One region of the Neobacillus sp. MER 74 genome, then DNA from elsewhere that is predicted to be linked to it. Evidence: predicted binding sites of a transcription regulator. Region 1 holds the regulator's gene; the other holds the start of a gene.
What was found. The regulator Rex, encoded in region 1, represses fermentation and respiration genes when NADH is low (regulators of the CRP and FNR family bind a similar motif). The targets are predictions, from matches to a motif close to TTGTGAAATATTTCACAA.

Region 1 (6,207 bases):
TCACCTCTATTACATAGGTTTAGTGTACCTTATTCCCCGTATATCGGCAATAAACTGAGGCGCAGATTAGGTGGATGAAGGTGTTAAATCGGCAAAAACCTTGAATTTCGTTCAAAGTTTCACAGACAGATAAGGAAAAATAGTGTATGATTTGAAGGGAGGATTATTTATATGGCAGAATTAACGCATTTTAATGAAGAAGGCCGAGCAAAAATGGTCGATGTCAGTGATAAGCCAGAAACAGCACGGACGGCACTTGCTCATTCCAGTATTACAGTTAGGAAAGAAATTTACGATAGAATTACGAATCACGCGATAAAAAAAGGTGATGTCTTAGCAGTGGCACAGGTAGCTGCGGTCATGGCAGCAAAGAAGACGTGGGATTTGATTCCGATGTGTCATCCGATCCCCTTAACGGGGGTTAATATATCTTTTTCCTGGGAGCAGGACACAGAAGAGAATTATCGCTTAAATATATCGGCAGCCGTTAAAACCAAGGGGAATACAGGTGTAGAAATGGAAGCGTTAACAGCTGCGTCAGCATGCGCTTTAACGGTTTATGATATGTGTAAAGCTGTTGATAAAGGTATGGTGATTGGCCCTACATATCTTGTCGAAAAAACAGGCGGTAAAAATGGTGATTTTAAGAGAAACGAAAAAGTTAAATGATTTTTAACTAAATTATCCATGGGGTGTGGGAGATTATGAGTAATGAAACAATGAAAATACCACAGGCGACAGCCAAACGGCTGCCCCTTTATTACCGATTTCTTAAAAACCTGCATTCTTCCGGTAAGCAAAGGGTTTCATCAGCCGAACTAAGTGAAGCCGTAAAGGTCGACTCAGCCACGATTCGCCGCGATTTTTCTTATTTCGGAGCTTTAGGAAAAAAAGGTTATGGGTATAATGTCAATTATTTGATTTCCTTCTTTCGTAAAACCTTGGACCAGGATGAATTAACAAAGGTTGCTTTAATAGGGGTAGGGAATCTGGGCACAGCATTTTTAAACTATAATTTTTTAAAGAATAATAACACGAAAATAGAATGTGCCTTTGATGTGGATCCAGAAAAAATGGGAACGAAAATTCGCGAGGTCCCGGTTTATCAAATGGATGAATTGGAGAAGGTTTTATCTGAGGGAGGTATATCCGTTGCGATATTAACGGTTCCAGCCCCAGTTGCACAGATGATTACTGATCGACTTGTGAGTGCAAATATAAAGGGAATATTAAACTTTACGCCAGCACGCTTAAATGTTCCCCCGCAAATTAGAGTCCATCATATTGACTTAGCAGTGGAACTGCAATCGCTTGTTTATTTTTTAAAGCATTATCCGACGGTGGAATTAGAGGAAGAAGAATAGTAATTTAGTTAAGAGCTTTTCACAACATTTGTGGAGAGCTCTTTTGTATGCTTCATACCCTGCTTTTTTTAATTACATAATCTATCAAAATACTGAGGGCTGGACTAAGATGTAGGTAGTTTATTTGCAAGCGATTACTATCGGGATTATAGATCACACATTCCCTAGAGTGACATCTAGGGTTTTTGCAATTGGAGGGGATGAAGTTGGCGGTCGTGCTGACTATGTTTGTACTTGGGGTATTATTAGGATTTGTCGGAGCAGGAGGTTCTGGCTTTATTATTGCCATTTTAACAGTGGTTTTTGGAGTTCCCATCCATGTCGCTTTAGGGACATCTTTAGCTGCCATGGTGTTTACTACCTTGTCAGGTGCGTACAGTCATTTTCGACAAGGAAATATTTCGATTAAAACGGGTCTAATTGTCGGAGGCTTTGGGTCGATTGCTTCCTATTTTGGTTCAAAGCTAGCTGGTTTGATTCCCATCCATTCCTTGCATTGGTTAACCGCAGGGATGTTGTTTCTATCCGCTTTGATCTTGGTCGTACGATTGTTTATCGTTCAAAAAATTAAGGCAAACTATAAAAAAGACGAACCGAGCAACCTTCTTCTCATTAAGAAAGCAGCGCTAGTCGGTTTGGTTACCGGGTTGTTGTCTGGGACATTTGGGATTGGTGCTGCACCGTTCATTCAAATCGGACTGCTTTTAATCTTGGGACTTACGCTTAAACAATCTGTGGGTACAACCATGCTTGTTATTCTGCCCATCGCTTTAGCAGGGGGAGCTGGCTATTATTTTCAAGGATACTTGAACTTCCCATTGTTATTTGAAGTGGTGGCAGGAACCATGATTGGTTCTTATGTCGGGGCCAAGTTTACGGACTTTGCACCTCAGCCCGTGTTAAAAAGTGCGATGGTCCTGACCCCTATTTTAGCAGGAGCCATATTACTGATAAGTTAAAGAAAGCTTCCAATGCTGCAAAGTTCTGTCATAGCAAGCTTTGCAGCTTTTTTGCGTTTACTTACCTGAATGATTACATTGTCATCAAGGGATGATCAAGATGGTGCCTGACACCCGGCACAGCTGGAGGGAAATATGAGAAGGGGCAGATGGAGTTTAAAATCAGTAATTATTGTATTCGTTTGTGTAGTGGTTACTTTTTCGCTGTTGATAACGGATTTACTTATAAGTTCCAGAATTGCTTCAGAGACGGAAAAGAATCAGGCGGAGCAAGCAAGAAGTGTAGCTCGCATGGTTGCACATAGTCCGCTTGTGATTGAGGCGATGAGTGGGAAACGCGATGAAAAGGACATTCAAAGCTATGCAAATGAAATGAGGAAAGTTACAAATGTTTACTTTATTGTCGTGATGGATATGAATGCCATTCGAAAATCCCACCCCGACAGTAATAAAATAGGGTTGCCATTCAGGGGTGGAGATGAAGGACCTGTTTTAAAAGGAAGAGAGCATGCGTCAATATCAAAGGGATCGCTGGGACCTTCATTACGCTCTTTTACACCCATTAAGGACGAAAAAGGGAAACAAATCGGGGCAGTGGCCGTTGGGATTTCGCTGGATAATGTGGAAAAGGCCGTCAAAAAGAGCCGAACTGGGATCTATATTGGAACCCTGATCGGTCTATTAATCGGTGTTCTTGGGGCTGTTATTTTAGCTAGATATATCAAAAAAATCTTACTTGGGCTTGAGCCGTTTGCGATCGCAAAATTATTAGAAGAAAGAAGCGCTATGCTTCAATCCGTCAGAGAAGGAATTGTCGCGGTTGATCAAGAGTCAAAGATAACACTTGTCAACCGAGCTGCTTTAAAGATGTTTCACAAGGCAGGACTGCCGGATAATCCGATGGGGGTAAATATAGAAAGGTATTTGTCTACCACGCGCTTAAAAGATCTCTTACAAACGGGTAAAGCTGAATTGGATGAAGAACAGAATTTAAATGGAATGACCATTTTAACTAATCGAGTCCCTGTTATTGTTGGGAATAAGGTCGTAGGGGCCATTGCAACTTTTCGCGATAAAACAGAAATACAAGTACTCGCCGAAGAACTGACTGGAGTGAGAACTTACGCCGATGCACTTCGAGCCCAGGCACACGAATATATGAATAAGCTTCATGTTATTTTAGGGATGGTCCATACAGGGTATTATGAAAAAGTTGTTGAATACATCAATGAAACGGTTAATCATCGCAATAACGAAATTGGCTTTGTGACCAAAAAAATAAAGGACCCTGTATTAGCAGGCTTTTTAATTGGAAAGTTAAGTTATGCAAGGGAATCGGGGACAGAGTTATCAGTTTTGTGTGAACAACCAATTCCTCAACCCGAGGATTCTGATATAACACATGAACTGATTACGATTTTAGGTAATTTAATTGATAATGCGATTATGGCTGTGAGCGGTTGTCCACTCAAAAAAGTAACAGTTTCCCTTGATTATGCAGATGATATTTTAACAATTGAAGTAAAAGATACCGGAAAAGGGATGAGTGAAGAAATACAAAACCAAATTTTCAACAAAGGATTCTCCACAAAAGGCGAAAATAGAGGATTAGGATTGTATCTCGTTTCGCAGGCGGTTAAAAAGTTGGACGGGGATTTAATTCTATCATCAAAGCCTGAAAAAGGGACCGTTTTCGCCGTGTATATACCATATGATGGGGAGGGGGACAGAAATGATCCGAGTGATGATCGTTGATGACGATCCAATGGTGGCTGAATTCAATAAACGCTATCTTGAGCAGGTCCCTGGATTTAAATTGATGGCAATGGCTGCATCTGTAGATGAGGCGATTATGAAATTGGAAAAGCTAGAAATAGATCTTATCTTGCTTGATATATTTATGCCGGGGAAACTAGGTTTAGAGCTGTTAACCTACCTCCGCGAAAATGAGAAAGAGACCGATGTAATTATTATTTCAGCAGCGTCAGACATGGAGCGGATTAAAAAAGCCTTGAGGTACGGAGCTGTAGATTATTTAATTAAACCTTTTGAATTTGACCGATTTAGCAGAGCGTTAGTTGACTATAAGAACCAAACAGAGATTATTCAGACACAACATGTAATTAATCAAGACGTACTGGACCAGCAGATCCTGCACCGAGAGGAAAAGTCTCTTATCGAAGACCTCCCGAAAGGATTGACAAAAGACACCTTAAAACAAATTTGGGAAGCCATTCAGGAATTAAAAAATGCTCCGTTTTCAACAGAGGACGTTGTAAAGGTGGTCGGCATTTCTCGGGTATCGGTTCGTAAGTATTTAAACTTTTTAAAGGAAATCGGAATTCTTGATGTGAAGGTAATTTACGGTACCGTCGGCAGACCTGTATACCAGCATGAATATAATCAAATGAAAGAACATCTAATCAAAGCCTTTTTGTAAGCAGCCGAAAACTGCTTACTTTTTTTATTTACAAAAATCTTATTAAATTTACATAAACTATGAAAGCGTTTCAATCGGGAATATGATAGAGACATAAATTTAATAGGGGGATGGAATTTATGGAACCAGTTAGAAAATTGCAACCGCTTACGGTTGTTTCAGGGGAAAAGGAAGAAAAGAAAGGTTTTTTAGGTAAAATTGGCAGTATGAAGATAGGGGTTATTCCACTGCCGCTTTATATCGTTATCGCAGCTGTTGTCTACTTTTCAGCTGTCTATAAATTGCTTCCAGCTGACATGATTGGCGGCTTTGCCATCATTATTGTTATGGGGATTTTACTTGGTGACCTTGGTATGAAGATTCCGGTCTTGAAGGATATTGGCGGTCCGGCAATTCTAGCACTGTTGGTCCCATCTATATTAGTCTATTTTAGTGTGATTAACACAACTGGAATGAATGCGGTTACGCAATTAATGAAAACATCAAATTTCCTTTATCTATATATCTCTGTTTTAGTAGTCGGAAGTATTCTTGGGATGAATCGGAGAGTCTTAATTCAAGGTTTCACACGAATGTTTATCCCGCTTATTTTTGGAACCATTGCTTCTGTTATCGTAGGGGTTCTTGTTGGATTGCTTTTTGGTTATGACATGAAACACACCTTATTCTATATTGTGGTTCCCATTATTGGTGGAGGAATCGGAGAAGGGATTTTACCCCTTTCATTAGGCTACGCGGAGGTTCTCGGAAAATCCTCAGAAACATTTGTAGGGCAATTAATCCCAGCTGCGGTTATTGGAAATATTGTTGCGATCGTTTGTGCAGGTATTTTATCGCGGTTAGGTGAGAAAAAGAAGCATCTTACGGGTAATGGCGTAATAGTGAAAACAAAAGGCGGCGACGGAATCACAGAAGCCGCAACGATTGATAAGCCGGTTGATTTCCCACTTATGGGTGCAGGATTGTTAATAGCATGTAGTTTCTTTATCTTAGGTGGACTTGGAAATAAATTTCTTGGAATTCCTGGACCAGTGTTAATGATTATTGCAGCAGCAGTAGTAAAAAGTATTAAGGTAATGCCAGCTAAAATGGAACAAGGTGCGTATCACTTATATAAATTTGTATCATCAAGTTTAACATGGCCATTAATGGTTGGTTTAGGGATGCTTTATATTCCGCTTAAGGATGTAGTTAAGATCGTAACACCTGGATATGCGGTTGTTTGTGCTTCTGTTGTAGTCGCAATGATTACTACGGGTTACTTTGTAGGAAAATTGATGAAGATGTATCCTGTTGACTCAGCAATTGTTACAGGCTGTCATAGTGGTTTAGGAGGTACGGGGGATGTCGCGATTCTTTCGGCATCTAATCGGATGTCATTAATGCCATTTGCCCAAGTTTCCACAAGAATTGGCGGCGCATCCACCGTTATATTGGCAATTCT
Region 2 (6,207 bases), on a different contig from region 1:
CCTGAGCCAAGCGCGATTGACGCCGTTACCTCTTGGATTTTTTCCATATAAGGAACAAATTGCTTTGCATTCACGACGGCACGATTCCACTTCGCAGCAGAGGTCATTTCCATTGCTTTCGTAATTTGACTCGTCTTTTTCGTTGAATTAATACGAGTTTTTATCTCACGTAATGAAGCCATAGGTTCTCACCACCCTTTTTCAAAGAATGTCTGGAAAGCGCGCGGCATCATGTGAAATCTTCACACAGTGCCGCTCACCTCACCGTACTAAATGTCAGACCCTATTGTTCGGAAACTGCAAACGTCTTTTTGAAGGCGTTGATTGCAGAAGCCATATCGTCATCAGAAGGAAGATCCTTCGTTTTTGTAATATGGTCTAACAACTCTTTGCGGTTGTGGTCTAACCAATTAAGGAATTCTGATTCAAAGCGACGTACATCCTCTAATGGAATATCATCAAGGAAGCCGCGTGTTAATGCGTAAAGGATTGCAACTTGCTTTTCAACTGAAAGCGGCTTGTGCAGGTCTTGTTTAAGAACTTCAACCGTACGCGCCCCACGATTCAATTTCGCTTGCGTTGCTTTATCTAAGTCTGATCCAAACTGAGCAAATGCTTCTAATTCACGGTATGATGCAAGGTCAAGTCTTAGTGTACCAGATACCTTTTTCATCGCCTTGATTTGTGCAGATCCACCTACACGTGATACGGATAGACCAGCGTTGATCGCCGGACGTACACCGGAGAAGAATAAGTCAGATTGTAAGAAAATTTGTCCATCAGTGATTGAAATAACGTTTGTTGGGATATACGCTGAAACGTCACCCGCTTGTGTTTCAATGAACGGAAGCGCAGTGATTGAACCAGCACCAAGTGTATCGTTAATTTTCGCTGCACGCTCAAGTAAACGGCTGTGCAAGTAGAATACATCCCCTGGATATGCTTCACGACCTGGAGGACGACGAAGCAGCAAGGAAAGCTCACGGTATGCAGCTGCTTGTTTAGAAAGATCATCATATACGATCAATACGTGTTTGCCAGCATACATAAACTCTTCTGCCATTGAAACTCCTGTATATGGAGCTAAGTAAAGCAATGGAGCAGGTTGTGATGCAGATGCAGTAACAACGATTGAGTATTCTAATGCGCCGTATTTACGTAGTGTTTCAACGGCGTTACGAACTGTAGATTCTTTCTGACCGATCGCAACATAGATACAGATCATGTTTTGACCTTTTTGGTTCAAGATTGTATCGATAGCAACAGATGTTTTACCTGTTTGACGGTCACCGATTACTAATTCACGTTGACCACGTCCGATTGGCACAAGGGCGTCAATCGCTTTGATACCTGTTTGTAATGGCTCATGAACGGATTTACGAGCCATAACGCCTGGAGCCACCGCTTCCACTGGGCGTGTTTTTGTAGTGTTGATTGGACCCATACCATCAACTGGTTGTCCAAGGGAGTTAACCACGCGTCCAATAAGTTCCTCACCAACCGGAACCTCCATGATGCGTCCTGTACGGCGAACCTCGTCACCTTCTTTGATTTCAGTGAAAGGTCCAAGAATGATAATACCGACGTTATTAGCTTCTAGGTTTTGTGCCATACCCATAACGCCATTTGAAAATTCAACAAGTTCTCCAGCCATGACATTGTCTAGGCCATGAACACGTGCGATACCGTCACCGATTGAGATAACTGTACCAACATCCGTTACTTGAATTTCCGCCTGATAGTTTTCAATTTGCTTTTTTATCAGGGAACTAATTTCTTCAGCTTTGATGCTCATGAGTTTCACCCCTAATCTTTCGAATCTAGCTTAACAATTTACGTTCTAAACGATCAAGTTTACCTCTTAATGACCCGTCATATATACGATTTCCAATGCGGAGGCGGATGCCGCCAAGCAGGTTGGAATCTACGATATTTTCGATTTTTAGTGACTTTTTGCCAATTTTAGCAGCAAATACAGATGAAATCGCCTCGCGTTCTGCATCCGTTAACGCACGTGTGCTGTAAACTTCAGCTTCGGCAATGCCCATTTCTTCATTTGCCAGCTCTAAAAATTCATTCGCCAAATCAATGATTTGGTCTTCACGGTGGCGGTCGATTAAGATCAACAGTGTATTGAGTACATTTACATTAACTGATGCGAAAGCAGTCTTAATAATTTCTTTTTTCTTTTCAAGTGAAAGCTTAGAAGAATTTAAGATGGCTTTTAATTCAGGATTGTATTGTACAACTTCCTTCACTACACGAAGTTCTTCTTCAATAACTCCGAGCGAATTCGTCTCTTTTGCAATATTTAGAAGAGCCAACGCATAGCGCTTAGCTACCATAGAGTTGCTCATCGCTCTTCTCCTGCCTCTTTAATATATTCGCTAATCAGTTGGTCTTGGTCTGCTGCAGTGATTTGTTTTTCAATTACTTTAGAAGCAATCAATACAGACAGGGACGCAACTTGCTCACGAATCGCGGCAACTGCTTTTTCTTTTTGCTGCTCAATTTCAAGCTTCGCTGATTCTTTCATACGATCAGCTTCTGTGCGGGCCGCTGCGATAATCTCTTCACGCTGGATATCGCCTTGCTTCTTCGCACCTTCAATTAGGTTTTGAGCATCATTACGAGCTTCTTTTAAAAGATCGCGCTGCTCTTGTAAAATCTTTTGTGCTTCTAAACGGCTGTTTTCCGCCGCACTAATTTCGTTACCAATATGCTCTTCACGCTGTTTCATGATGCCCATTAATGGACCCCAAGCAAACTTTTTGAGCAAGGCTAACAAAACAATAAAAACGATGAGCTGGAAGAAGATATCTCCAGTATTAATGTGGCCGCCGCCTTCCGCAGCAGTCGCTAATACAAAACTGTTTGTTAACACCCTCGGTTCACTCCTTTCAAGAGTTGCTTAACGATAGAAAAAACGCATAAATGAATGGCGAAGATTTGTTGATCATCGCCAATGTAAATTTGCCTAAAATTATTTATTTAATACCATGAACGCGATAACTACCCCAATAATCGGTAATGCTTCAACTAACGCAACCCCGATAAACATTGTTGTTTGTAGTAAACCACGATGTTCTGGTTGACGAGCGATACCTTCTACTGTACGTCCTACGATAAGACCGTTACCAATACCTGCTCCTACTGCTGCTAAACCGATTGCGATTGCTGCTGCTAAAACACCAATTGATCCTGTCATTACTTTTTTCCTCCTTAAATGTATGAAACATAAATTATTTTTTTATAGTGTTCATAAAAATGAACGGTGTATTATTAATGGTCGTGACTCACTTTATGAGCCAAGTAAACCATTGTTAACATTGTGAAAATATAAGCTTGGATCGTACCAACGAAAATAGAGAACCCTTGCCATACCATTGTCAGCGGAATCGCTGCGATCGTACCGGCAATACCTTGATGCGCTAATCCTGCTGCTAATAGTGATAAAAGCAACTCGCCAGCGTAAATGTTACCATATAGACGCAGACCAAGAGTCAGCGTATTGGCAAATTCCTCAATAATTTTCAAAGGGAATAAGAATTTCATCGGAGCGAAGAACCCTTCTCCATAACCCTTTGCACCTTTTAACTTGACGCCATAATAGTGGGATAGTCCCAATACCATAACGGCCAATGTCAAAGTAATGATTGGGTCGGCTGTTGGTGATTTCCACCAAAGCTTATCATCAACCACGATTGAAAATGGAAGGCCTAACATATTGGATACAAAAATATACATAATTAATGTAATTCCAAGGATGTGGAATCTTCCGCCTTCTTTCCAGTCCATCGTGCTGTTAATGATCCCTTTTACAAAGTCCATCACCCATTCAAAGAAGTTTTGCATCCCTGTGGGTTTCATTGCTAACTTTCGTGTAGAAAGGACAGCTATTAAGAAAACGATTAAACTAGCTATCGTAATCATCAGCATATTTGCGCCATTAAACCAAAGACCCATAAATTCAAACTCTGGAGCCTCATGATGCATGTAAACTCACCTCGCTTCCGCTTCATTTATGTACATGCAAAGCATGGTAAAAATAATCTATCATAATGACAATATAGGATGTCATCAATCCTACCACTAAGGAAATCATATTGAATTGCTCTGGATATCTCAAGGCGATTAACGCGGCAATTCCAGCCATCGCCATTCTCGAGAGCGACCCTAAGGATTTAGGCTTTTTGCCCTCAGTTACTTTTTTATCAAAACTCTCCGTCTTTCTAACCAAGAACCAAAGGTTCAGATAACTGAAGCATGTCCCAAGAATCAGTCCTAAAAATACGGTTTGATAAGATGTGAAGCCCCAGCCTAGAACATAAATGGACAACAAGTAAAAAATCCATTTGCGCTGCCTGTTGTACATAACTCTGAAATCTGGCATAGTTATTTTTCTCCTGAATAGAAATAGCGGATGGATAAAAGCATAGAATAGGTGCCCGCTGCAAGACCGATGAGCAGTCCGATTATTAAGAAAATTGGCTCGGTGCCCCACTGACGATCCAGCCATCTGCCTGAGAAAATACCTATTAGAATGGAACCTACTAATTGGGAGACAATTGCGGACATTAAAGCCATAGCTTGAAATGGATTGCGGTTGTTTTTACGCATATAAACACATCCTCACTCTGGAGAGAGAGTCAAGCGGGCAATGGTAAAATTCACAGCCAAAATACTATCTTCAGATAGATATTTTTACATGAAAACCCTATCATTTACACCCTTTGTTAGCATACAATAGCACCCTGTCAATGTCAATGAATTTACGTGAATTATACCACAAAGTATTCGCTGAATTATTTTCCATTCCAGAACTTTATCCAACATCCCTATTGTATTGTAAATTGTGAAGGATATTTGCCTATTTTGTGTCTATTTTGTGAACGTTTAGAATTATACTAATGGTACAATTTTATGAACTTTTATTATGGTACATAAATATAGAAGGCATTTCCCCTATAATGGGCATGATTATTCATCTGGTGTTTTCTCAATTGTAATCATCCGTTCGAGAAAATCCTCTTTATTTGCTTTTTTCGCAAAAACTTTCACCAGATACGATCCTTCCCGTGGAAGTTTTTCCTTCGGTATGTCCCTATGAATTAGTCCTTTTTTCACATTGGTAATCGTATCTAAAAAGCCGACAAAGCGATAATCCTCTGGGTTAAACAACGCTATTCCAAATTCCTCTGCCCCACCCGGCAAATACACCTCATACCGATACTGCCCAGGTCTGTCGCCATTTGTAAAATCAAAGCCCATCACGCGCGGGTAGTTCGGCTCCTCCAGGACATAGAGATACGGAATTCGAACGGTTGCGGTCCCTGCATGGAGCTTGAGGAAGCCGTCTTGTATTTTTCCCATAAACACGTTCGGGTCAACCGTTAACTCCACAGTGATGTCCTTTGTTTGTTTCGGTTCGAGCGTAAACGATAACGGGAGCCGCCAGTGGAGCCCATCGACGTGCGGCGGGATATCGAACGAATAAGTCTGGGTATGCGAACCCGTATTTTCCACAGTGAGGGAGACTTTCTGGACATCACTCTGCTCGGTAAATTTCCCAAAGTGCATACTGCTAGGCGATACGAGTGTGCTCGTTTTGATTGCTTGATCCACTTGAATTCGGCCGGCTCCCTGTTCAAAGGTGCGGTAATAACTCTGTCTAGGATTCGTTGCCGTGCTTGATTTAGCCAGTGGTATTGCCGTATTCATCAGCGCTGCTTTGATCTGCTCCGGGGACCAATCCGGATGGGCCTGCTTGATTAGCGCACAGGCCCCCGCGACATGCGGTGCAGCCATACTCGTCCCCTGCAAAGACAGGTAGCCGCCCGGAATCGTCGAATTAATGGCGACCCCTGGTGCAACAATATCCGGCTTAATTTCCCATGAGCCTGTCACAGGGCCGCGCGAGCTGAAGTCGGCGAGCTGATCCCGCTCTTCGCTAACCACTACCCTTGCCGCGGTCGTTTGTTTTTTTATTTCTCTTTGTAAAATTACTCCGTCACCCTTCGCGAGTGCTCCAACAGGGATGGTCAGCTGAGAGTCCAGGTTTCCCATGAAGCGGCCCCCGCTGACATTATTGTAGATCAGCACCGCTTTTGCCCCCGCTTTTTGGGCATTTTCTGCTTTTTGTGTGAACGTTAGGACGCCTCGTTCGATGAGGGCAATTTTCCCATCGACATGTTTCAGTTCATCAGG

Region 2: M3610_RS12750 (AtpZ/AtpI family protein) is a predicted target of Rex. The motif match lies at 4,775-4,792, and genes of this name have one in related genera.

Annotation. Positions count from the first base shown of each region.
Region 1 is NZ_JAMAUV010000030.1:5,607-11,813, forward strand. Features, by position in the region: gene moaC (cyclic pyranopterin monophosphate synthase MoaC) at 172-669, shown strand; gene M3610_RS25020 (redox-sensing transcriptional repressor Rex) at 705-1,364, shown strand; gene M3610_RS25025 (sulfite exporter TauE/SafE family protein) at 1,571-2,323, shown strand; gene dcuS (DcuS/MalK family sensor histidine kinase) at 2,459-4,078, shown strand; gene M3610_RS25035 (response regulator) at 4,056-4,763, shown strand; gene M3610_RS25040 (2-hydroxycarboxylate transporter family protein) at 4,883-6,207, shown strand, end outside.
Region 2 is NZ_JAMAUV010000006.1:118,142-124,348, forward strand. Features, by position in the region: gene atpG (ATP synthase F1 subunit gamma) at 1-182, opposite strand, end outside; gene atpA (F0F1 ATP synthase subunit alpha) at 284-1,795, opposite strand; gene M3610_RS12725 (F0F1 ATP synthase subunit delta) at 1,821-2,357, opposite strand; gene M3610_RS12730 (F0F1 ATP synthase subunit B) at 2,354-2,884, opposite strand; gene atpE (F0F1 ATP synthase subunit C) at 2,984-3,208, opposite strand; gene atpB (F0F1 ATP synthase subunit A) at 3,283-3,996, opposite strand; gene M3610_RS12745 (ATP synthase subunit I) at 4,019-4,393, opposite strand; gene M3610_RS12750 (AtpZ/AtpI family protein) at 4,396-4,620, opposite strand; gene M3610_RS12755 (S8 family serine peptidase) at 4,981-6,207, opposite strand, start outside.